Regions from separate parts of the Pseudomonas sp. LBUM1643 genome, predicted to be linked through region 3. Evidence: predicted binding sites of a transcription regulator. Region 3 holds the regulator's gene; each other region holds the start of a gene.

Region 1 (5,943 bases), 1.9 Mb from region 3:
TGGAAGGCCATCCACCAGGCGGCCGGCGCGCCGATCAGCCAATAGCAACCCAGTCCCACGAGGAACGTAGTCTTGGCGTCCTTGAGCCCACGGATGCAGCCCATCGCAATGGTCTGCGTGCCGTCGAACAGCTCGAACCACGCCGCTACCGCCAGCAGGCTCACGGCCAGCTCGATGACCGGGCGAAACGCCGGGTCGTTGTGGTCCAGAAACAAACCTATCAGCTGATTTGGCAGCAGCCAGAACACCATCGCGAAACCCAGCATCGCTATCGCCCCGAAGGCCAGGCCGACCCTACCTGCCAACCGTGCATCCAGCAGTTGCCCCGCGCCGTAATGCTGGCCGATGCGCATGGTGATCGCATAGGAGAGTCCCGCCGGAATCATGAACGCCACTGAAACGATTTGCAGCGCGATCTGATGCGCCCCCAATTGCGTGCTGCCCATCGTGCCCATGCACAGCGCGGCAAAGGCAAACAGCCCGACTTCCACCGCGTAGGTGCCGCCAATGGGCAGGCCCAGGCGCCACAGCTCTTTGAGGTACTGACGATTAGGCCGTGACAGGCCCGCGCGCAACGGATAAGCGTCGTACGCGGGATGCCGGCGAATGTGCAGCGCGAGTGCCACTGCCATGAGGTTGGCGACAATGGCCGTGACCAGTCCGATCCCCACCAGGCCCATTTTCGGCAGACCAAACATGCCCGTGATCAACGCATAGTTGAGCAGGAAGTTAGCGACCGTACCGGCGAGGCTGATGACCATGACGGGCGTCGCCCGGCCGATCGCACTGGTGAAGCCGCGCAGGGCCATGAAGCTCAGATAACCGGGCAGGGCGAACGGCAGGATCAATAGAAACTGGCCAGCCATCTGGACGTTGGTTTCGGTCTGACCGAACAGCAACAACACCGGTTTGAGGTTCCACAACAGCAAGCCCGCCACCAGCGCCATCAACCACGCCAGCCACAAACCGGCCTGTGTCAGTCGCGCCGCCCCAACGGTATCGCCTGCACCTTTGCGGATAGACACCAGGGTGCCGACCGCAGCAATTACACCGATGCAGAAAAATGCCACGAAGGAATAGGCGGCCGCCCCCAGACCACCGCCGGCCAGCGCCTCGGGACTCAGGCGCGCCATCATCAACGTATCGGTGAGGACCATCAGCATGTGCGCCAACTGCGAGGCAATCAACGGCCCCGCCAGCCGCAGAATGGCCCAGAGTTCAACACGCGCTGGATGCTTCATGATCATCACGCTCGATTTTCATAGGGAACAGTAGACCGTCGATTCTCGGCGCTCTCAGGGGATTGCACAAAGGGATAAAAAGGATGGGTCGCATGATTAAAACTCATGCAGAATAGTTTGGTCTGGTTCATGTTGCGCAGTTGCAGGAGCGTTCCCGATGTCCCGTCGTCTTCCTCCCTTGTATGCCCTTCGCGCCTTCGAAGCGGCTGCGCGCCACAGCTCGTTTACCCGGGCCGCGGAAGAGCTTTCGATCACTCAAAGCGCTGTAAGTCGGCACATTCGTACGCTCGAAGAGCATTTTGCCTGTCGACTGTTTCACCGCAGTGGCCGAAACCTCCAGTTGACCGAATCAGCGCGTTTGCTATTACCGGGGATTCGCGAAGGCTTCACTGCGCTTGAGCGGGCGTGCAATACCTTGCGCGCGGAAGACGACGTCTTGCGCATGAAGGCCCCCTCGACCTTGACGATGCGCTGGCTGTTGGCACGACTGAGTCGCTTCCGTCATCTGCAACCGGGCAATGAAGTGCAGCTGACCAGCGCCTGGATGGACGTCGACTCGGTGGATTTCAACGACGAGCCCTTCGACTGCGCCGTGTTGCTGAGCAACGGGCATTTCCCGCCTGACTGGGAGGCGAGCTATCTGTTTCCTGAAGAATTGATCCCGGTCGGCGCGCCGAACCTTTTGAACGAACAACCCTGGGATGTCACGCGCCTGGCCAACACTGAATTGCTGCACCCGACGCCGGATCGCCGCGATTGGCGCAACTGGCTGGAGCGCATGGGTATGGCCGATCAGGTGTCGCTCAAGGGTGGGCAGGTATTCGATACGCTGGAGCTGGGCATGATCGCCGCGGCGCGCGGGTATGGTGTGTCGATGGGCGATCTGCTGATGGTGGCTGAGGATGTGGCGCAAGGGCGCCTGAGTTTGCCGTGGCCGACGGCTGTCGCCAGCGGTGAGAAATATTACCTGGTCTGGCCGAAAACCCGCCCCGGCGGCGAACGAATGCGCCGACTCAGTGATTTCCTGCAGGGCGAAGTTCGGGCAATGGAGTTGCCCGATGTCGAGCATTTGAGCTGAATCGATAGAGCCGTCGCAATGACGGCTTTGAGCTATCTCCCGGTGAATCACTCAAGTATTCAGCTTTGCCGCCGAAAGTCTGCAGGTGGAACCTTCGTGCAGGTTCGACCGAATTCCCATTATTAGAAATTTTGCTGAGTGTGCGTTGCGATCAGGATGATCCGGTCACTCGGCCAGGAGCAGTCATGTCTCAACCTCGTGCCCGGATCGCCTCACAACTGGGGCTAGCGCTGGCCGTGATACTGGCGGTGGTCATCAGCGGCAGTACGCTGTTCGCGTTGCGCTCGCTGGACACAGCCAACCTCGCCACCCGCGAAGAACACCTGGCCAGTGAAGCCCGGCTGCTGGCCGATCAGTTGAGCACCTTCCACGGTACGTTGCGCGAAAGCACCCAGCGCCTCAGCGGGTTGTTCGAAAAGCGTTTCAGCGTCGGTTTGAGTCTGCATCCTGATGAGCCGGTGACGGTGGCCGGCGTACAGACACCCGGCCTGCACCTGGGCAGCGAAGTGCTGAACAACAACTTCAGCGAAGTGGACGAGTTCAAGCAAATGACCGCCGGCGTCGCCACGTTGTTCGTGCGCAACGGCGATGACTTTATCCGCGTCAGTACGTCCCTGAGCAAACAGGACGGCACGCGGGCCATCGGTACGCTGCTCGATCACGCGCATCCGGCTTATGCACGCCTGATGGCGGGGCAAAGCTACGTCGGTCGCGCCTTGCTCTTCGAACGGTCCTACATGACGCAATACACCCCTGTACGTGACAGTGGCGGGAAGGTCATCGCCGTGCTGTTTGTAGGATTCGATTACACCGATGCGCAAAATGCGCAATTTGCCAACCTCAAGCGTTTCCGGATTGGTCAAACGGGATCGTTGGCGTTGCTGGATGAGCAGGGCAAGTGGCTGGTGCCGATCGCTGGTGTGCAAGCGCTGGATCAAGCCGTTCCGGCCATCATGGCGCTGTCCAAGACACCGGGCACGGGCGATTTCTGGAGCGACAAGTCCGAAGCGTTCTACAGCGTGGCGGTGCCGTTTGAGGGCGGCCCCTGGTCGGTGGTTGCGAGCATGCCGAAAGCTGAAATCAACGCGGTGACCTGGAGCGTCGGGATTCGATTGGCAATTGGCAGCCTGCTGGCCATGTTGATTGCGGTGGGTTCGGCGGTCTGGCTGTTGCGTAGCAAGCTCGCGCCGCTGGGCGATCTGGTGCGTCAGGCCGAAGCCTTGGGTGCAGGTGATTTGAGCGTGCGCCTGAACGTGTCGAGCCACGACGAAATCGGTCAGTTGGCCCGGGCTTTCAATCAGATGAGTCAGGCGCTGTCGACCATGGTGGAACACATCCGCAAAGCCTCGGAAGAGGTCAATAGACGCGCGCAGGCGTTATCCGGGTTGTCTGGCGGCGCGTACGAAGGAATGGAGCAGCAGTCGGGCGAAATCACCAGCATGGCCGGTGCTGTGGAGGAGTTCAGTGCGACCTCGTTGAACATTGCCGACAACATGGGCAGCACCGAGCGCCTGGCTCAAGAGAACGCACAACAAACGCGGATCGGTCGTACATCGATGGAGGAAGCGTCCTCGTCTCTGGAGCAAATCGCTGGCGCACTGAACAGTACCGCGACCGTGATCAACACCCTGGGTCAGCGTTCGCAGGAAATCGGCGGCATCGTGGGGGTAATTACTTCGATTGCCGAACAGACCAACCTGCTGGCGCTGAACGCGGCGATCGAAGCTGCCCGTGCCGGTGAGCAAGGGCGTGGGTTTGCGGTAGTGGCCGATGAGGTTCGCAATCTGGCTTCACGTACGCGTCAGGCGACGGATGAAATCTCGGTGATGATTCAAAGCATCCAGCAAGAGACGGGCAACGCCATCAGCACCATGGAACAGGGCAATGTGCTGATGCAGGAAGGCTTGTCGCGTAACGCCAATGTCGCCACGGCGCTGGCGCGGATCGATGAGCAGAGCCGCTCGGCGGGTCAGCAGTTTGCCGCCATCACCACGGCGACCCAGGAGCAGAGCAGCACGGCAACGTTGCTGAGTAGCAACCTGCAAAGCATTGCGTTGGCGAACAGTGAGCAGCGCGAAGTGGTGTCGAACCTGGCGGTGACGGCCAAAGAGCTGGAAAGCCTGGCGGCGGAGTTGCGTTCCGAGGTTGACCGGTTTCGGTGAGTTGCTTCTGAGATCGCCATCGCGGGCAAGCCTTGCTCCCACATGATTTGTGTCGTTCAGAAAGCTCTTGAGCGACGCATACCCTGTGGGAGCGAGCCTGCTCGCGATGGGCGCGACTCGTTTTCCAGACTTACTGCGTAGCTGGCCGATACTGCAACGCCTCCGCCAAATGCCCCCGTGTAATCTCATCGACCTGCTCAAGGTCCGCCAATGTGCGCGCTACCTTCAACAACCGATGGGCCGAACGCAGCGACAATGTCAGCCGTTCGCAGGCAGACTCCAGCCAGTGTTCATCCGCTGTGGATAACGTGCAGTGGGCGCGCAAACCCGGCAGATCGAGGAACGCATTCGCGCAGCCCTGACGCTTGTGCTGTCGCTCCCGAGCTTCGGCAACCAGAGCGGCCGCCGTTGCGGTGTCATCTCCTGGTTTGGACGCGGGATTCAACGCAGTGGCTTCCCGGGCGACGGTCAGGTGCAGGTCGATACGATCCAGCAGCGGGCCTGACAACTTGTTGCGATAGCGTTGAATCATGTCCGGCGTGCAGGAGCAGCGGCCCGTGGGCTCGCCAAGATATCCACAGGGGCAAGGATTCATCGCCGCCACCAATTGGAAGCGAGCCGGAAACCGCACCCGGTCTTTGGCCCGGGAGATCACGATATGTCCCGACTCCAATGGCTCCCTCAGCACTTCCAATACTTTGCGATCAAACTCGGGAAGCTCGTCCAGAAACAGTACGCCGTGATGGGCAAGGGTAATTTCGCCGGGTTGCGGTTTCGAGCCTCCGCCGACCAATGCAGGGCCGGAAGCCGAGTGATGGGGCTGCCGGAACGGGCGCTGTGGCCAGTGACTCAAGGGAACGCAACTGACCACCGACTTGATGGCCGCGACTTCCAGTGCTTCGCTCTCGGCCAGCGGTGGCAGCAAGCCTGGCAGTCGGCTCGCGAGTAACGTCTTCCCCGTCCCCGGGGGGCCGCTGAACAACAGGTTATGCGCACCTGCTGCGGCAATCAGCAAGGCACGCTTGGCCGCCATTTGGCCCTGGACCTCGTTCAAATCCGGGTAGGGCCTGCTGGCATGCATCAGTCCATCGGAAACGTAAGGGGCAATGGGCAGATGACCATTGAAATGCGAAACGGCTTCCAGCAGGTGATCCACCGCAATCACCTTCAGGCCCGAAGCCAGACAAGCCTCCTCGGCATTTGCCCGCGGCACCATCAACGAACGACCGGCCTTGCGCGCAGCCAGTGCTGCCGGTAGCACGCCTCTCACGGCACGCACCGCGCCTGACAGCGCCAACTCTCCCAGACACTCGATGTCATCCAGTGTGAGCGCCGGCACCTGGACACTGGCCGAAAGAATCCCCAAGGCAATCGCCAGATCAAACCGTCCGCCATCTTTGGGCAGATCTGCCGGCGCGAGATTCAGCGTGATGCGCCGCGCCGGAAACTGCAGCCCCGAATT
Region 2 (5,943 bases), 1.6 Mb from region 3:
GCATTACGGGTCTGGACATCACGTTTGATGGTAATGATGCCGTTATCCGCCTGCACTGGCAGGCAGACACTTGTGCCGAGTGCGCATCCGATCAACAACAGACCAAAAGCGCGTTTATCAAATATCCCCACGGCGGCAATTCCTTCTGTAAGTGAAACACTGCCCTTATCAGCGTTGCGGGGAAGAGAGCAGAAGGTGTGCCGCTTTTTGTTTTTCTATTAAAAACAGAGGGTTAGTGTTTTTCTTCGGGATTAGCAGAAATAATTTGTAATACCGGTGAGACAGAGACACGCGAAAACGCCGTCCATGTTGGCGGGAATGCTTGCTACAGGCGCTGATGAGAGGGTGTATCAGTCACGTAACAGTTTCGCTCAGGTGTCCCCAAGCCGCTTTAGCGCGTGGGTTTGCGCCGAAGGAAGTGTTTCAGGAGTGGACACTTTTGGAGGGGCAGTTAGCCCCTTTCAGATATCGAGCAGGCGCGTTACTGCCTCAAATGCCGCGTTCTTGCGCTGTTGCCAGTCACCTTGAAGTACCTGGCAAGGCTGTCGGTGCAGGTCAAGCCATTGGAGGCTCGTCTGGAAAAACGCGCGGCGTTCTTCCAGCTGCGGTTGGCATCGCTGTCCGTCGTCATGCCAGGCGACGGTTTCAGGACTCAGTAGCAAATGCAGGTCGTAGTGCCGGGCCAGCAAGGCTTGCTCGATCCAGGCCGGGCAATCGCCAAACAAGGTTCGGCTCCAAAGGATGTTGCTCAACAGATGCGTATCCAGAATCAACAGGGAAGGGCGCTTGGCGCGCGCCTCATCTTCCCAGGCCAGTTGGCCTTGCGCGATGGGTGTGATGTCGTCGTAGCAGGTGTCGCGGGCTTCACGGTCGATGAAATGCCGTACGTACTCACCGACCAGCAGCCCGCCAAAGCGCGCCTGGATCTCGCTCGACAGCCAGCTCTTCCCGCTCGATTCAGGCCCCGTGAGGACCAGAACCTTCATGCTCGCAACGCCAGATCGGCGCGCCATTCGCGCCAGCCTTGAATGGCGATAACGGCGAACAGACCGTAGAGGCCGGCAGTCAGGTACATGCCTTTGTAGATGAACAGCCCGACGAAAATCACGTCCAGCACGAGCCACAGTGGCCAGCATTGCACGCGTTTCTGTGCCATCCACCACTGGGCCACCAGACTGAACCCGGTCAGCGCGGCATCCAGCCAGGGTTGCGCCGCGTCAGTCCAGTGCGCCATGGCGGCGCCTAACGCCAGGCTGCCAACAGCGCCCAACGCCAGACTCAAGGCAATGGGAGAAGCCTCAAGCTGGCTGACCCGCCGTCCTTGCCGCGCCTCACCTCCACGTGTCCATTGCCACCAGCCATAGACTTGCAGCGCTGCGTAAACAATCTGCAGCAGCATGTCGGAGTAGAGTTTCACTTCGAAAAAAACCCAGCTGTACAGCAACACCATCACCAGGCCGATCGGCCAGCACCAGGGATTCTGTTTGACCGTCAACCAGACGGCGATGACACCGAGGGCGGCGGCAAACAGTTCTAGCCCGGACATGGCGATTCCTTGGGGAGTTGGCGAGGGGAGCGGATTGTACCTAGTTTGTGGTGAGTGAGCTGCTGGGAGCTGCGTGTTTCGTAGCAGGCATACAAACCTGTGGCGAGGGAGCTTGCTCCCGCTCCAGTGCGAAGCGCTGGCCAAAAAACTCTTTTTCTTTCGAGAATTGGGGGGGGGCGCTACGCACCCCTGCGCGAGCAAGCTCGCTCGCCACAACGGTTCGGAGTCAGGACCTACACCCGAAACTGCTTCAACAAGCCGTTCAGTTCGACACTTAACGCCTTCAACCTAACACTCGCCACGCTCGACTGTTCAGCCGCGAGTGCGGTGCTGTGGGACAAGCCGGCCGCCTGGGTCACGTTCTGATTGATGTCTTCCACCACGTGCGCCTGCTGCAAGGTGGCGCTGGCTATGGAGGCGTTCAGCCCGTTCAGGTTGCGTAACGCCTGACCAATCGCGCTCAGGCTCGCTCCAGCGAGGCCCGCCTGTTCGATGGTCAGTTGTGAGGCCCGGCTGCTGTCGCCGATCACTTTGACCGCCGCTTCCGAATGATTTTGCAGGCGCTCGATCATCGACTGAATCTCGGCGGTTGATTTTTGCGTGCGCTGAGCCAGCAGCCGCACTTCATCGGCTACCACCGCAAATCCGCGACCCTGCTCGCCCGCCCGCGCTGCTTCGATAGCCGCGTTGAGCGCCAGCAGGTTGGTCTGCTCGGCAATCGACCGGATCACCTCCAGCACCGAGCCGATCTGTGTGCTTTCGGCTGCCAGGGTGCGTATCACTTCCACCGCCTGATCGATGGTGCCCGACAGCTTGTCGATCTGTTGCAGGCTGCTATCAATGTTGATCTGGCCTTGCTGTGCCTGGGACTCGGCGTCGCGCATTTCGCTCGCGGCGTGTTCGGCGTTTTTGGCAACGTCCTGAACCCCATAAGTCACTTCATTGATGGCCGTGGCCACCAGTTCCATCTGCTGGGATTGCTGTTGACTGCGTTGTTGCGCCTGGGCGGCGTCGTTGCCCAGCTCGCTGGAGGAATCGCCCAAGGCGCCGGCGGAGACCTGTAACTGGCTGATCACCAGGCGCAGCTTGGCGGTAAACGCGTTGAAATGCCGCGCCAGTTGCGTCACCTCATCCTGCCCATGCGTGTCGAGGCTGCGGGTCAGGTCGCTCTCGCCACTGGCGATATTGGCCATGGCATTGACGGTTTCCTGCAACGGTCGAACGATGCTGCGAGCTATCAGGATCACCAGCGCCGCCATGATCAATGCAATCACCACTCCCAACGCCGAGGCCTTCCAGACCTGTGCGTAGAACTCGTCCTGCATGTCATCGATGTAGACGCCCGAACCGATCACCCAGCCCCAGGGTTCGAACAGCTTCACGTAGGAGGTTTTTTCTACTGGCTCGCTGGCACCCGGTTTGGGCCAGCGATAGTTGACGATGCCGGCGCCCTTGGATTTAGCCACGGCGACCATCTCATTGAATACCGCAAAACCGTCCGGGTCGCGGATGGCTGCGAGGTTCTGCCCGTCGAGTTTAGGATTGGCCGGGTGCATGACCATGACCGGGGTCAGGTCGTTGATCCAGAAGTAATCATTCTGGTCGTAACGCAGGCCGCGAACAGCCGTCAGCGCCTGTTTCTGCGCAGCGTCGCGGGTCAGCGTTCCGGCGGTTTCCAGATCTTGGTAATAGCTCAGGATCCCGCTGGCGGTCTGCACCACGTGCTGGGTCTTCTGCGCTTTGGCTTGGTACAGGTCTTCGTGAATCTGCTTGAGCATCAACACGCCTAACGTCATCAACATCATGACGGCCACGATCAGGATCAGCCAAAGACGGCGGCTGATCGACATATTGCGCAAGCTGTTCATAACGCTGTCACTCCGGTTCTTGTTCTTGTCATGAAGGATCGCCAGCATCCCGCACGCTTGATGAGTCTTCTGTAGGGCTCAAGCCCAATACTCGGCAGCGTAAAAGGGACTTGTCTGATAGGATTTCGGCCCCGCGCGGAAAAACCTGAATCCAGCATGAATTTTCACGAGATTCTCACGGTTTCGTCTGGAGACTTTTGCGCGGGGTCAACAGCCAGGCTGATTGCAAAAACGTTCTGAAAAAATATTAACGGGGCATGCCCGCGTGCATCGCTTCTTGGGGGATTGATGGATCTTTGGACCGCCTTTCAGGCATTGATACTTGGCGTTGTAGAAGGGCTGACGGAGTTTCTGCCCATTTCCAGTACCGGCCACCAGATAATTGTGGCCGACTTGCTCAACTTCGGTGGTGAGCGGGCCATGGCCTTCAACATCATTATCCAGCTCGGGGCAATCCTGGCGGTGGTGTGGGAGTTTCGCCGCAAGATCCTCGACGTGGTCATCGGGCTGCCGACCCAGCCCAGCGCTCGACGGTTTACCGCCAACCTGTTGATTGCCTTCATGCCGGCGGTGGTATTGGGCGTGATCTTCGCTGACATGATCAAAGAATATCTGTTCAATCCGATCACGGTGGCGACGGCACTGGTCGTCGGCGGGGTCATCATGTTGTGGGCCGAGCGCCGCGAGCATGAAGTGCACGCCGAGACGGTCGACGAGATCACCTGGAAAGACGCCCTGAAAGTCGGCTTTGCCCAGTGCCTGGCGATGATTCCGGGTACTTCGCGCTCCGGCTCGACAATTATCGGTGGCTTGCTGTTCGGGCTGTCCCGCAAGACTGCGACCGAGTTCTCGTTCTTCCTGGCGATGCCGACCATGGTCGGTGCGGCCGTGTACTCGGGGTACAAATACCGGCACCTGTTCGTGCCTGCGGATTTCCCGGTGTTTGCCGTCGGCTTCGTCACCGCATTCATCTTCGCGATGATTGCCGTGCGTGGCTTGCTCAAGTTCATCGCCAGCCACAGCTATGCGGTGTTCGCCTGGTATCGCATCGCGTTCGGTCTGCTGATCCTCGCCACCTGGCAGTTCGGCTGGGTTGACTGGAGCGCGGCCAAGCCATGAATGACAGCAGCGCGCGCAACCGTCCGGAGGGTAATTCCGGCGGCAAGACCCAGTACCTGCGATTGAAGTTGCTGGTGTTTGCGATCGTGTGCGCGCTGCCGTTGACTGGCTCGCTGTCGATGTGGTTGCAGGGGATCTCGCTGATTCCCCTGTCGGCCTACGGGATCGTCAGCGTGCTGGCGTTCTTCCTTTATTGGAGCGACAAGCGCAAGGCGCGCACCGCCCGTTGGCGCACGCCCGAGAACGTCCTGCACGCGGTAGAGCTGGCAGGCGGTTGGCCGGGCGCCTTGGTGGCGCAGCAAGTGTTTCGCCACAAAACCCGCAAGATTTCCTATCAGGTCCTGTTCTGGACCATCGTGTTGCTGCATCAGGTGTTCTGGATTGACCAGTTGTTCCTTGGCGCTCATGTATTTGCGCTCTTCTAAGCGTAAGCGCGTGTGCTAAAGCAGCAGGCCGATCTGGGTGCGTTTGGGCAACTTGCTCACCACCAGTTGGTGGGAACGTCGCAACAACCCTTGCAGCTCTTCGGCGCCCAGAGGGTAGGGCGTGTCCATGATGATCCATTGTGCCCGCGCCAGATAAGGTGCCGGGTGAATGCCCGGTCGATCGCAGTGCCCTAGAAACAGATCTTTATCGACCTTGAAGGCCAAAGAGTCTCCCCTCAGGCCCTGCAGGGCAAACATCTTGTTTCCCGCAATCGAAAACACCCGCACACCACCCCATTTGTAATCCTCCCGCGCACCGGGCAGGGCGAGGCAAAATTGTGCGACATCCTCTTCGCTCATCCGTCGAGCCTTCATATCAGTCGGTCCCCACACGCGTCGAATGATTCGATCAAATGGTCCATCCAGGCGCGAACAGCCGGCATTACACCGCGTCGATGAGGATAGACCGCCTGAAGCCAGCCACCAGGCAGCGACCAGCCTGGCAACAGTCGAACCAGTGAGCCCTCTTCGAGTTCCTGTTCGCAAAACATCATCGGTAACAATGTAAAGCCCTGGCCGGCGAGGGTGCAGACTTTGCGCACAATGAAATCGTCGATGCCCAAGCGTGGTTCCAGGGCGAGCTCGTAGCTTTTGCCATGCTCGTCGAGGAGGCGGATATGCATCAGGCGGTCGGCTTCGACGGCGCCCAGGACGGGCAGGTTTTTCAAATCGTCAGGGTGGTTGATCTCACGCCCCAGCAGGAACTCAGGGCTGGCCACCAGTACGGTTTGCGCCTGGCGCAGGCGCCGGGTGACCAGCTGTGGGTCTTCATCGCCCAGTTCGCGCACGCGCAAAGCCACGTCGATGCCTTCGGTCACCAGATCGACGCGGCGGTTCAGCAGCATGACTTCGAGCTGCACTTGGGGAAATCGCTCAAGGAAGCTGCTGATCACCCCCGGAAGGATTTCGTGTGCCAGGCCGACCG
Region 3 (5,943 bases):
GCCGCGGCCATCATGGTGACCCGTGCTTCCGGTTCGGAAGACATGGGCAAGCAGATCAATCGCCAGATGTTCGCCTCGCCCAAGGCGTTGGCGGTGGCAGCGGGTTTGATGGCCGTGATGGGGCTGGTGCCCGGCATGCCACACTTTTCCTTCCTGAGCATGGCCGCAGTGGCGGCTGGCGGGGCATACCTGTTCTGGAAAAAGCAGAACAGCGTCAAGGTTCAGGCCCTGCAAGAGGTGGCGCGTCAGCAGGAGCTGCTGCCATCACCGGCCCGGGCACAGGAAACCAAGGAACTTGGCTGGGATGACGTGACCCCGATCGACATGATAGGCCTGGAAGTCGGCTACCGCCTGATTCCGTTGGTGGACCGTAACCAGGGTGGTCAGTTGCTGGCGCGGATCAAGGGCGTGCGTAAAAAGTTGTCTCAGGATCTGGGCTTTCTGATGCCGACTGTGCATATACGTGACAACCTCGACCTCGCACCGAGTGCTTATCGCCTGACCCTCATGGGGGTGATTCTGGCCGAGGCCGAGATTTACCCGGATCGGGAACTCGCCATTAACCCCGGCCAGGTCTATGGGACGCTCAACGGCATCACCGCCAAAGATCCGGCTTTTGGACTGGAGGCCGTCTGGATTGAAGTCAGTCAGCGTGCCCAGGCGCAATCTCTTGGTTACACTGTGGTCGATGCCAGTACAGTAGTGGCAACCCACTTGAACCAGATCCTGTACAAGCACTCCAGTGAGCTGATCGGGCACGAGGAAGTGCAGCAACTCATGCAATTGCTGGCCAAAAGCTCGCCGAAACTGGCGGAAGAGCTGGTGCCGGGCGTGGTGTCGCTGTCGCAGTTGCTAAAGGTCTTGCAAGCGTTGCTGGCCGAGCAAGTGCCGGTACGGGACATTCGCAGCATTGCCGAGGCCATCGCCAACAACGCCGCCAAGAGTCAAGATACCGCCGCTCTGGTCGCCGCTGTGCGCGTCGGCGTATCCCGCGCAATCGTCCAAAGCATTGTAGGCACTGACTCCGAGCTGCCAGTTATCACGCTGGAGCCAAGGTTGGAACAGATATTGCTCAATAGTCTTCAGAAGGCAGGGCAAGGCTCGGAAGAGGGAGTTCTGCTGGAGCCAAGCATGGCTGAGAAATTGCAACGCTCGTTGATCGATGCGGCGCAGCGTCAGGAAATGCAAGGTCAACCGGTGATTCTGCTGGTAGCCGGTCCGGTTCGCGCGATGCTCTCGCGATTTGGCCGACTGGCAGTCCCGGGTTTGCACGTGTTGGCGTATCAGGAAATTCCTGACAACAAGCAAGTGACCATCGTTGCGACAGTAGGGCCCAACGGCTGAGGTAGTGGTTTATGCAAGTTAAGCGTTTTTTCGCCGCCGATATGCGTCAGGCCATGAAACTGGTTCGCGATGAGCTGGGCGCCGATGCGGCCATCATTGGCAACCGCCGCATCGCGGGTGGCGTGGAGCTGACTGCCGCCCTGGATTACAAACTGTCGGCGCTGGCGCCGCGTGTTCCGAACATGGAACTTGAAGACGAGTTGCGCAAGACCCAATCGCGGATCGTCACCGCTCAGGCCGAACTGAGCCTGCGCAGCGAGGGCGAGAGCGACAAGAGCACCAATCGCCAGTTGTTCGCCGGCCTGCCGCTGACTGCTGCCGAACCGCTGATCGAACCGACTTATACAGAACCTCCACGACCTGCGCCGGCACCTGCTGCGACTGGCGGCGTCGACCCTCGCGCATTCGACTCGATGCGATTCGAGCTCAACAGCCTGCGTGAACTGATGGAAGTACAGCTTGGGTCCTTAGCTTGGAACCAGTTGCAGGGCAGCCGTCCGGCCCAGGCCAACCTGTGGCGTCGTCTGCAACGCATCGGCCTCTCCGGCCCGTTATCCCGTGATCTGCTGGCAATGATCACTGGCATTGACGAGCCACGTCAGGCCTGGCGCATGTTGCTGGCGCACCTGGCGCGCATGATTGCCACACCGGAAATCGAGCCGCTGGAAGAGGGCGGTATCATTGCCATGGTCGGCCCTGCCGGCATGGGCAAAACCACGACCCTGGCCAAGCTCGCCGCGCGTTACGTGCTCAAGTACGGCGCGCAGAACATCGCGCTGGTGAGCATGGACAGCTACCGAATCGGTGCGCAGGAACAGCTCAAGACCCTTGGCCGCATCCTCAATGTCCCGGTCACTCACGTCGACCCGGGGCAATCGCTGGTGCAGGCGCTGGATCCCCTGCTGCGCAAACGCGTGGTGCTGATCGATACCGCAGGCCTTCAGGCCAGCGATCCGGCACTGCGCATGCAACTGGAAAGCCTGGCCGGGCGTGGCATCAAATCGAAAAATTATCTGGTTCTGGCAACGACCAGCCAGAAACAGGTTCTAACCGCCGCTTATCACAGTTACAAGCGCTGCGGGCTCGCCGGCTGCATCCTGACTAAACTGGATGAAACGGCAAGTCTGGGCGAGGTGTTGAGCCTGGCCATCAGTCATGAACTGCCGGTGGCCTATCTGACCGATGGCCCGCGGATTCCGGATGATTTGCATCTGCCGCGTCGTCATCAGCTGGTCAGTCGCGCGGTCAGCGTGCAAATGCAGGAAGAACCCAGCGAAGAAGCCATGGCTGACATGTTCGCTGATATTTACCACAGCCCGACCAAGCAGGTTAGCTGAGGTATTAATGAATAGTTTTTGTACCTACATCGATGGTCTGCCATGCATTGTTCCATTTGTGAACGCGCAGCCAGTAATGTGGCCTCCGTCTATGCAAGACAAGGTAAAGAAATAACATGGGCAGCATGCATCCCGTACAGGTTATCGCGGTGACCGGCGGCAAAGGTGGCGTCGGGAAAACTAACGTGTCAGTGAACTTGTCCCTGGCTCTAGCAGAGCTCGGCCGGCGCGTCATGCTTCTGGACGCCGACCTCGGACTGGCTAACGTCGACGTTCTACTCGGACTGACACCCAAACGTACCCTGGCCGACGTGATCGAAGGCCGCTGCGAGCTACGCGACGTCCTGTTGCAAGGCCCGGGCGGCATTCGTATCGTTCCGGCCGCGTCCGGCACACAGAGCATGGTTCATCTGACCCCGGCGCAACACGCCGGCCTGATCCAGGCCTTCAGCGATATCGGCGATAACCTCGACGTGCTCGTGATCGACACGGCGGCGGGCATCGGCGACTCGGTCGTCAGTTTCGTCCGCGCCGCTCAGGAAGTCCTGCTGGTGGTCTGCGATGAGCCGACCTCGATCACTGACGCCTACGCCCTGATCAAACTGCTCAACCGTGATTACGGCATGAACCGTTTCCGTGTTCTGGCCAACATGGCCCAGAGCCCGCAAGAAGGTCGCAACCTGTTCGCCAAGTTGACCAAGGTCACGGATCGTTTCCTCGACGTCGCCTTACAATACGTCGGTGCGGTGCCGTACGACGAAAGCGTACGCAAGGCTGTGCAGAAGCAGCGCGCCGTGTATGAAGCATTCCCGCGCTCCAAGTGTTCGCTGGCCTTCAAGGCGATCGCGCAAAAGGTCGACACCTGGCCATTGCCTGCCAACCCGCGTGGGCATCTGGAGTTCTTCGTGGAGCGCCTCGTGCAACAAACTGCAGGACCCGTGCTATGACCGCCAGTGGCTATAACCTCTATAAAAAATCGGCCCGTGATGCGCAGTACGAGCTGATCGAGCGTTACGCGCCACTGGTAAAACGCATTGCCTACCACTTGTTGGCGCGTCTGCCGGCCAGTGTGCAGGTCGAAGATCTGATCCAGGCCGGGATGATCGGCTTGCTTGAAGTGTCGACCAAATATGACGCCAGCAAGGGCGCTAGTTTCGAGACGTACGCGGGCATACGCATCCGCGGCGCGATGCTCGATGAAGTACGCAAGGGGGACTGGGCGCCACGTTCGGTCCACCGAAATACCCGGATGGTCAGCGACGCCATTCGCTCGATTGAAGCTAAAACCGGTCGCGACGCTAAAGATCACGAAGTTGCGGCCGAACTCCAATTGAGTCTTGACGATTATTACGGGATTTTGAACGACACCTTGGGCAGTCGGTTATTCAGTTTCGACGATCTGTTACAAGACGGCGAACACGAAGGACTGCACGAGGATGGCGCCAGTGCTCATCTCGAGCCGTCGCGCGATCTGGAAGATGAACGCTTCCAGGCAGCGCTGGCGGACGCGATTGCCAATTTGCCGGAGCGTGAGCGACTGGTGTTGGCGCTGTACTACGACGAAGAGCTCAATCTCAAGGAAATCGGTGAGGTCCTGGGGGTTAGCGAATCGCGGGTCAGCCAGTTACACAGCCAGTGCGCGGCCCGTTTGCGGGGGCGTTTGGGGGAGTGGCGAGCGCGCTGAAGGCAGTGTGGGGACACTGCGAGCGAGGCTGGTGGGTTCTGTACGCACCGGTCTCGATCTGCTGTGCTCCAGACAGTCATCGAATGCTTTGCCGGATTGAATGAAATGGCGTGTCCAGGTGCTGGACGCGTTTAAGACTGCTTGGAGGTCGAATTGGACAAGAACATGAAAATCCTCATCGTTGATGACTTCTCAACGATGCGGCGGATCATAAAAAACCTGTTGCGTGACCTTGGGTTCACCAACACGGTCGAGGCTGACGATGGCACCACTGCCATTCCGGTCCTCAACAGCGGCAGCATCGACTTTCTGGTAACGGACTGGAACATGCCGGGCATGACCGGTATCGATCTGCTGCGCCACGTGCGCGCCGATGAAAGGCTCAAGCATCTTCCGGTGCTGATGGTTACCGCTGAAGCCAAGCGCGAGCAGATCATCGAAGCAGCCCAGGCCGGTGTAAACGGCTATGTGGTCAAGCCCTTCACGGCCCAGGCGTTAAAAGAAAAAATCGAAAAGATTTTCGAACGCATTGGTTGAGCAACTGCGCCACGGGGGAGCTATGGAGCAAAATGAAATTTCACAGGGCGATTTCGAATCGACCCTGAAAAAACATGCGGTCGAATTGGTCGAAAGCCTTGAAAAAGGCAAGTTCGGCGACGCAGTACAACTGATCCATGAGCTCAACCAGACCCGTGATCGTGGCCTGTACCAGGAAGTGGGCAAGCTCACTCGCGAGTTGCATAGCGCGATCGTCAATTTCCAGATTGACCCGAACATGCCACAGGCCGAGGAAGTCTCGCAGATCACGGACGCTACTGAACGTCTGGGGTATGTGGTCAAGCTGACCGAAGCGGCGGCCAACCGCACCATGGACCTCGTTGAAAACGCCACGCCGCTGGTCACCAGCCTGGGCAATGAAGCCGAGGCGCTGAGCGCGGATTGGGGACGGTTCATGCGCCGTGAAGTCGGTGCCGAGGAGTTCCGCGAACTCGCCCGGCGCGTAGACGGTTTTCTCACGCGCAGCAGCGAAGACAACCGCGTCGTAACGAGCAACCTCAACGATATTCTGCTCGCTCAGGATTACCAGGACCTCACCGGTCAGGTCATCAAGCGCGTGACTCAATTGGTCACCGAAGTTGAAAGCAACCTGCTCAAGCTCGTGCTGATGGCCAGTCAGGTGGACCGCTTTGCGGGCATCGAACATGACCGTCAAGCGATGCTGGCTGAAAAAGATCCACAAAAACATCTCTCTCAGGGTGAAGGTCCGCAGATTCATGCCGATAAAAGAGAAGACGTTGTGTCCGGTCAGGACGATGTGGACGATTTGCTATCCAGCCTTGGATTTTAGACCTGTAGGAGCACCCCATTAATGAGCTTCGGCGCCGATGAAGAGATCCTTCAGGATTTCCTGGTTGAGGCCGGCGAGATTCTAGAGCTACTGTCCGAACAGCTGGTCGAGCTTGAAAGTCGACCGGATGATGCGGACTTGCTCAATGCAATTTTTCGCGGTTTTCACACTGTAAAAGGGGGCGCCGGCTTCCTCCAGCTCAACGAGTTGGTGGAGTGCTGTCACATCGC
Region 4 (5,943 bases), 1.2 Mb from region 3:
TTCAATTCGCGTTTTGGCGGTGTCACCAATCCGGCCCAGACGGTTTCGATCGACGCCACAATCATCGCGCCGACCAGCACTACAGCCATTGGCCCGCGCTCGGTGTCGAAAATGCACGCCACACGCTCGTTACGGGCGAACAGCTCTGGCACGTTTTCAGCCGTGGTCTGGTTGACCGAGAAGATGCGGCCCGGAATGTAGACCATTTCACGCAGGGTGCCGGCCAGTGGCATGTGCACGCGATGGTAGTCCTTCGGCGACAGGTAAATGGTCGCAAAGTCGCCGCCCATGAACGGCGCCGCGTTGGCCGAATCACCGCCCAGCAATTCCAGCACGCTGAAACTGTGGCCCTTGGCCTGGAACACGCGGCCGTGCTCGATCGGGCCGAGCTGGCTGACCGCGCCATCGGCCGGGCTGAGGATCGCGCCCGGCGTCTCATCCAGTGGGCGGGCACCGTCTTTCAGTGCGCGGGTGAAAAAGGCATTGAAGTGTTCATAGGCGGTCAGGTCTTCGACCAGTGCCTGAGACATATCCACCTGATAACGCTTGGCGAACCAGGCAGTGAACGCATTCTTGAACCAGCGCACGCGGCATTCGGCGATGCAGCCGGCCAGTCGCGAGAGCAAGTGGTGGGGCAGCAGGTATTGGCTGAGGATAAACAAACGCTTATTCATTAACTGTCCTTAAAAACCTTAATTCTCTATAGGGGTGTCGGGATGGTTGCCCCATTCGCCCCATGAGCCAGCGTAGCCCTTGACGCGCGGATAACCGAGCGCCTTGGCCACCAGATAAGTGAAGCCAGAGCGATGGTGAGTCTGGCAGTGAGTAATAACTTCTTTGTCCGGGGTGATCCCGAGTTGTTCCAGGATCTGCGGCATGTCTGTGCGGATGCGCAGGTTGCGCGCCTGATCCATGCCTGCGGTCCATTCAAAATTGACCGCGCCGGGAATGTGTCCGGCCCTCGCCGCCAGGACCTTCTCGCCGGAATACTCCAGCGGACCGCGTGCGTCCCAGATCGCCAGATCGGCGGCACCCAGGCGACTTTGCAGGTATTCGCGGGTGGCCGTAGGCTCGTCATGCAGGGTCAGGCTCACCGGACCGCCAACCGTGGCAGGGACCTCGGTCGACACCGGCAGGTCCTGCGCCAGCCAGGACAGCAGGCCGCCATCCACGTAGTGATAGTTTTTGTGGCCGATGACATCGAGCAACCAGATGAACCGTCCGGCCCAGCCGCCGCCTTCGTCGTCATACACCACGTAGACCGCGTCTTTATTATGGCCGAGTTCGCCGAACAGTGTTTCGAGTGCGGCGTGCGGCGGCATCAGGCCTGGAGCGGGTAGTTGGCCGAGTTGCGTGCGTTTGGGGTCGACAAAACGCGCGCCAGGAATATGCCCTTCGGCATAGCGGGCGCTGCTGGTCAGGTCCACCAGAATCAGATTGCGAGCGTCAAGACGGGCGAGCAGGTCGCCGGGCTCTATCACCAGCGCCAAGCCAGAGAAGTCAGACATGTGAGGTCTCCAGAGCACAAAAAGGAGGGATTGTAACGCAGCCTTATTGGCCGCGGTGGCTAAAGCTGTGCAGGGCCTTCTCGATGCACTGGGCGGTTTTCCCGAAGGCTTGCACGGTGATTTCCGAGAACGGTCCGCCACCCTGGTCGGCCACGACCAGCATGATCACCCGACCATTGTTGACCAATGACCTTAGCAGCAGATGTTCGCCACCAAAAAGTGAGCGCAGGCTCGCCGGTAACAGCGCCGAAAACTGCGCGCTGTTTTCCGGCGTCAGGCGGACCTGAGCCTGTTGCGCGAGCAATCGTTGCAGCACGGTGCTCTGACTCACCTGCAAATTCAGGCTCGATGCGTCCTTTGGCAAACCGGCGCACTGGTGCACGCGAAGATTGGCGTGAGTGCGATCGGCCATCAGGATCATCACACGTCGCATGCCGCAGGCGAGCAACGCGTCCCGGGCAGACGTGGTCAAATGCATCGCATTGGCGAAGCGACTCGGTTCCGCCAGCAGCTCGGCACATTGTTTACGCCATTTGGCCAAATCTTGCGCAGTGGGCGCCGGGGCCGCAAGCGAACCTGCCGCCACCCGGTTCATGCCCCACGGCCAGATCAGCGAGACGGCCGGGTGCCAAAGGTCGGGCATCGCGTGGTAACGGGCGCTATTGGCGGCCTGTTGGTGCAACTGCTGCTGCACGTGTTCCATCGGCACCTGGAGGTAAAGGCTGGTCAGGTACTGCCAGCGTTCACTGTGCGGACTGTCCCAGGCGTGTTGCGCCGACAGCGCCAGACCATTGGCCAGCAGTACCGTATTGGCCGGTTGATTGAGCCAGCGGCGCAGGGTCGGGTCGTCATCGAGGCGATTTTGCTGGCGCAATGGATGATCGCTGTCACGGGCAATGCGCAGGACCTGGACCAGTTCGCGCTGCTCGCTCATCAACAGTCGATAACCCTGCTGCACCCAGATCGGCAGGCGCCAGATATCGGCCAGGGCCTGGCAGATGTCCAGCAGGCGTACGCCGAACAACTGCTGTTCAACCTTGCGCGCGGATTCGCCTTTGTGAATCACCCGCAGTTCCCACTCCTGGAGCAGTTGCGGATGAGTCAAAGCCATCGGCCAAAGTGGCGAGAGGAACAACAGGCTGCCCCAGTGGATGTCCTGCCACAGCCGCGCCAGGCGATGGGCGAAAAAACCGTTGGCCTGTTGTGTGGCGTGCTGGCTGATCATTTGCAGCTGGCGCAAGGCGACAGGAATGTCCGATTGCGGGAGCGCAGGCAGGCGAGCGAGCATTTCTTCGGTACGCTTCAGACCCAGGCGATTGATCGCCACTTCAAGGTTCTCCGCCGGCTCACTCAAGCCGCCGTGTAGCTGCCGGTTGGCTTCGCGAATCACACTCAAGGCCAGGGCCGGACTGCCCTGCATCAATTCGGCAATGTCTCGCAACGAACTGCGGTTGTTGCGAATGGCGCTGCAAACGCGGTCATGACTGGCTTGCGGAACTGGCAGGCGAACGCCGTCGAGAAGCTTGATCCAGCCTTCGAGCGTGGAGGGTGTTGGTGTTGGAACGTTCGTTTCGTTAGCCATGGTTGGACGCGATCATCGTCTGCATTACCTACGCCCTGAGTGGGTCAAAGTGGCTTTTCGCCTGAACGGCCTATAGTCTGGCGCAGTTTTGCCGATAAGTAGAAGAAGAGATTTTTTAACTTCCGAATATGACCTTGAACCCGACTCAGTAAGTGCTCTCCTACCTATGGCTAAAATAATCGGCATCATCGTCGTATTCGCGAGCGTGCTCGGCGGATACGTACTTTCCCACGGCAAAATTGCCGCCCTGATCCAGCCTTTCGAGGTATTGATCATTGGCGGTGCGGCCCTCGGCGCATTCCTGCAAGCCAACCCCGGCTACATGACAATGCACGTGCTCAAGAAATCCTTGAGCATGTTCGGGTCGCGCTTCACTCACGCCTTCTATCTTGAAGTGCTGGGCCTGATCTACGAGATCCTCAACAAGAGCCGCCGCGAAGGCATGATGGCGATTGAAGGCGACATCGAAGATGCCGCCGCGAGCCCGATTTTTGCCAAGTACCCGACGGTGCTCAAAGACGAGCGCATGACCGCTTTCATCTGCGACTACTTGCGCATCATGTCGTCCGGCAACATGGCACCCCACGAGCTGGAGGGTCTGTTCGACATGGAGCTCTACAGCCTCAAGGAAGACCTTGAACATCCCTCCCATGCGGTCAACGGGATTGCCGACGCCATGCCTGGCTTCGGTATCGTCGCAGCGGTATTGGGGATCGTGGTCACCATGGCGTCCTTGGGCGAGGGTGACCAGAAAGCCATCGGCATGCACGTGGGCGCAGCATTGGTCGGTACCTTCTTCGGTATTCTCGCGGCGTACGGTTTCTTTGGTCCGCTGGCGCACTCCCTGGCTCACGATGCCAAGGAAGAGCTGAACGTTTACGAAGCCATCAAGGCCTCGCTGGTTGCCTCCGCATCGGGCATGCCGCCATCGCTGGCGGTGGAGTTCGGTCGCAAGGTTCTGTACCCGGCGCACCGTCCCAGTTTCTCCGAGCTGGAACAAGCGGTTCGCGGTCGCTAAGCTATGGAAAATAACCAGCCAATCATCATCAAGCGCGTCAAGCGCATCGCTGCCGGGCATCACGGGGGCGCCTGGAAAATCGCCTTCGCCGACTTCGCGACGGCGATGATGGCGTTCTTCCTGGTGTTGTGGCTGCTGTCCACTGCGACGCCTGAACAGAAGATTGCCATCGCGGGCTACTTCAAGGACCCGATCGGTTTTTCCGAGAGCGGCACGCCCTACATTATTGATCTGGGTGGCACGCCTACCCTGGCGCCGGAAAACACCCTCAACCCGGAAGTGAAATCCCAGCCGCAGCCGGACAAGGTGACCATCGATACCGAACAAGTCGAAGGCATGGCCGAGCAGGTCGAGAAAGAACGCCTGGAACTGTTGCTGCAGGAGCTGCAGAACAAGGTCGATGAAAACCCGCAGTTGCAGAAATTCAAGGATCAGATCCTGTTCGAGATCACGCCGAACGGCTTGCGCATCCAGATCATGGACGCGGAAAACCGGCCGATGTTCGACTCTGGCAGCGCCCGTCTGAAGCCGTACTTTGAAGACATCCTGCTGGCCATGGCCGATACCATCAAAGCGGTGCCCAACAAGATCAGCATCAGCGGTCATACCGACGCCACGCCGTACACCGGAACAGGCGAGTTCGGTAACTGGGAACTGTCGGCCAATCGCGCCAACGCCGCTCGCCGTGCGCTGGTCGCCGGGAGCTATCCGGAGTCCCAGGTAGCGCGCGTTGTCGGGTATGCCTCCTCGGCGTTGTTCGATCGGGAAAAACCGTTCAATCCGGTCAACCGTCGAATCGACATTGTCGTGCTGACTAAAAAGGCTCAGGCAGCGATTGAAGGGGCACAGGGGGCCGATCCTTCCGGTCAGCTGCCCCAAGGCCAGGGCGCTCCGGGTGAAGTGCCGGCAGAGCCGGTCGATCCGAATGCCCTGCCGGCGGACAAGCAGCCAGTGCCGGCGCATGAGCTTCGAGAACGGTTGAATCTGTTCGAGGATGCCGCACCGAAACCCGGTGAGGCGCCGAAGCAGTAATCCACAAAAAAGCCGACAGTGAATGTCGGCTTTTTTGTGGGCGCGGGGTAGTGCCTCAGGCACCACGGAGGATTCGGTTTTTGAGATCAGTGTGGAAGCGGTCAGCATTGGTCTTGTTGTAGCTGCGCGTGGACTCGCTGCCGGTGATCGACTCCAGGGATGCGGAGCGCTTGAGGGTCACTTCGTTCTTGTAGGCCTCGATGAAAAAATCGAGGTCCTTTGCGCTGCTCAGTTTCGGCCACTTGTCCAGGTACAGCGGCAACTCCGTCGGCCCGGTCCTGAAGGAGCAGATGCGGCGATTACTGATTGTCGCTTCACCAATTTCGAACGGCACCCACCACGACAGTGCGGTCCTCTCCGAGACGACTGCGAGCAAGTGGGTGCATTCGCTGATGTTGCGAGTGATGACCTCGGTGATGTCATCGGTGGTCTGGGATTCCGGATCCAGCACGTCCAGGTAGGTTTTTATATTGGCCTGCATCAGACGACTGTTGATCTGCATCGCATGGGCGCGATCCATGTGGCGATAGCTGATAAACACTGGCATCAGAAATGTCCCTTGATCGCGAGTTCACGGTAATAGGCGCCAAGCGCGGTGAGGCGGCAGCCAGTGGAGTTGAGCGCGGCGTAGTACATATGTTCGGCATCCACCGGCTCAATCAGGCTGTGGCGGTTGCACTTTTGCAGTTGGGCGAAGACTTCGCCGTGAGCCGGTTCAAACCGGGCTTCGGTGGGTTCGTAGCTCGGGTCCAGCGCGAACACCGACTCGGCTTCGGGAAACCAGTCAGGCAGCTTGCGTAATA

What was found. Region 3 encodes FliA, which starts transcription of late flagellar genes. Its sites were predicted from a motif close to CTAAAGTTTNNNNNNNNNNNGCCGNTAA; they were not measured.
Region 1: a site for FliA is predicted at 2,370-2,397, ahead of ACA063_RS28355 (methyl-accepting chemotaxis protein). Genes of this name have one in related genera too.
Region 2: a site for FliA is predicted at 3,537-3,564, ahead of ACA063_RS14985 (methyl-accepting chemotaxis protein). Genes of this name have one in related genera too.
Region 4: a site for FliA is predicted at 3,161-3,188, ahead of motA (flagellar motor stator protein MotA). Genes of this name have one in related genera too.

What each region holds. Positions count from the first base shown of each region.
Region 1 covers NZ_CP166813.1:6,254,699-6,260,641, reverse strand. The annotation lists gene ACA063_RS28365 (NorM family multidrug efflux MATE transporter) at 1-1,241, opposite strand, end outside; gene ACA063_RS28360 (LysR substrate-binding domain-containing protein) at 1,399-2,319, shown strand; gene ACA063_RS28355 (methyl-accepting chemotaxis protein) at 2,505-4,481, shown strand; gene ACA063_RS28350 (YifB family Mg chelatase-like AAA ATPase) at 4,612-5,943, opposite strand, start outside.
Region 2 covers NZ_CP166813.1:3,341,395-3,347,337, reverse strand. The annotation lists gene fapA (functional amyloid chaperone FapA) at 1-131, opposite strand, end outside; gene ACA063_RS14995 (AAA family ATPase) at 462-986, opposite strand; gene pnuC (nicotinamide riboside transporter PnuC) at 983-1,546, opposite strand; gene ACA063_RS14985 (methyl-accepting chemotaxis protein) at 1,780-3,414, opposite strand; gene ACA063_RS14980 (undecaprenyl-diphosphate phosphatase) at 3,703-4,533, shown strand; gene ACA063_RS14975 (DUF1294 domain-containing protein) at 4,530-4,958, shown strand; gene ACA063_RS14970 (MmcQ/YjbR family DNA-binding protein) at 4,974-5,333, opposite strand; gene ACA063_RS14965 (LysR substrate-binding domain-containing protein) at 5,330-5,943, opposite strand, start outside.
Region 3 covers NZ_CP166813.1:1,733,232-1,739,174, forward strand. The annotation lists gene flhA (flagellar biosynthesis protein FlhA) at 1-1,344, shown strand, start outside; gene flhF (flagellar biosynthesis GTPase FlhF) at 1,356-2,681, shown strand; gene fleN (flagellar synthesis regulator FleN) at 2,798-3,628, shown strand; gene fliA (RNA polymerase sigma factor FliA) at 3,625-4,365, shown strand; gene ACA063_RS07790 (chemotaxis response regulator CheY) at 4,531-4,902, shown strand; gene ACA063_RS07795 (protein phosphatase CheZ) at 4,925-5,713, shown strand; gene ACA063_RS07800 (chemotaxis protein CheA) at 5,735-5,943, shown strand, end outside.
Region 4 covers NZ_CP166813.1:555,436-561,378, forward strand. The annotation lists gene asd (archaetidylserine decarboxylase) at 1-674, opposite strand, end outside; gene ACA063_RS02395 (rhodanese-like domain-containing protein) at 693-1,508, opposite strand; gene ACA063_RS02400 (HDOD domain-containing protein) at 1,552-3,090, opposite strand; gene motA (flagellar motor stator protein MotA) at 3,257-4,108, shown strand; gene motB (flagellar motor protein MotB) at 4,112-5,140, shown strand; gene ACA063_RS02415 (toll/interleukin-1 receptor domain-containing protein) at 5,196-5,687, opposite strand; gene ACA063_RS02420 (caspase family protein) at 5,687-5,943, opposite strand, start outside.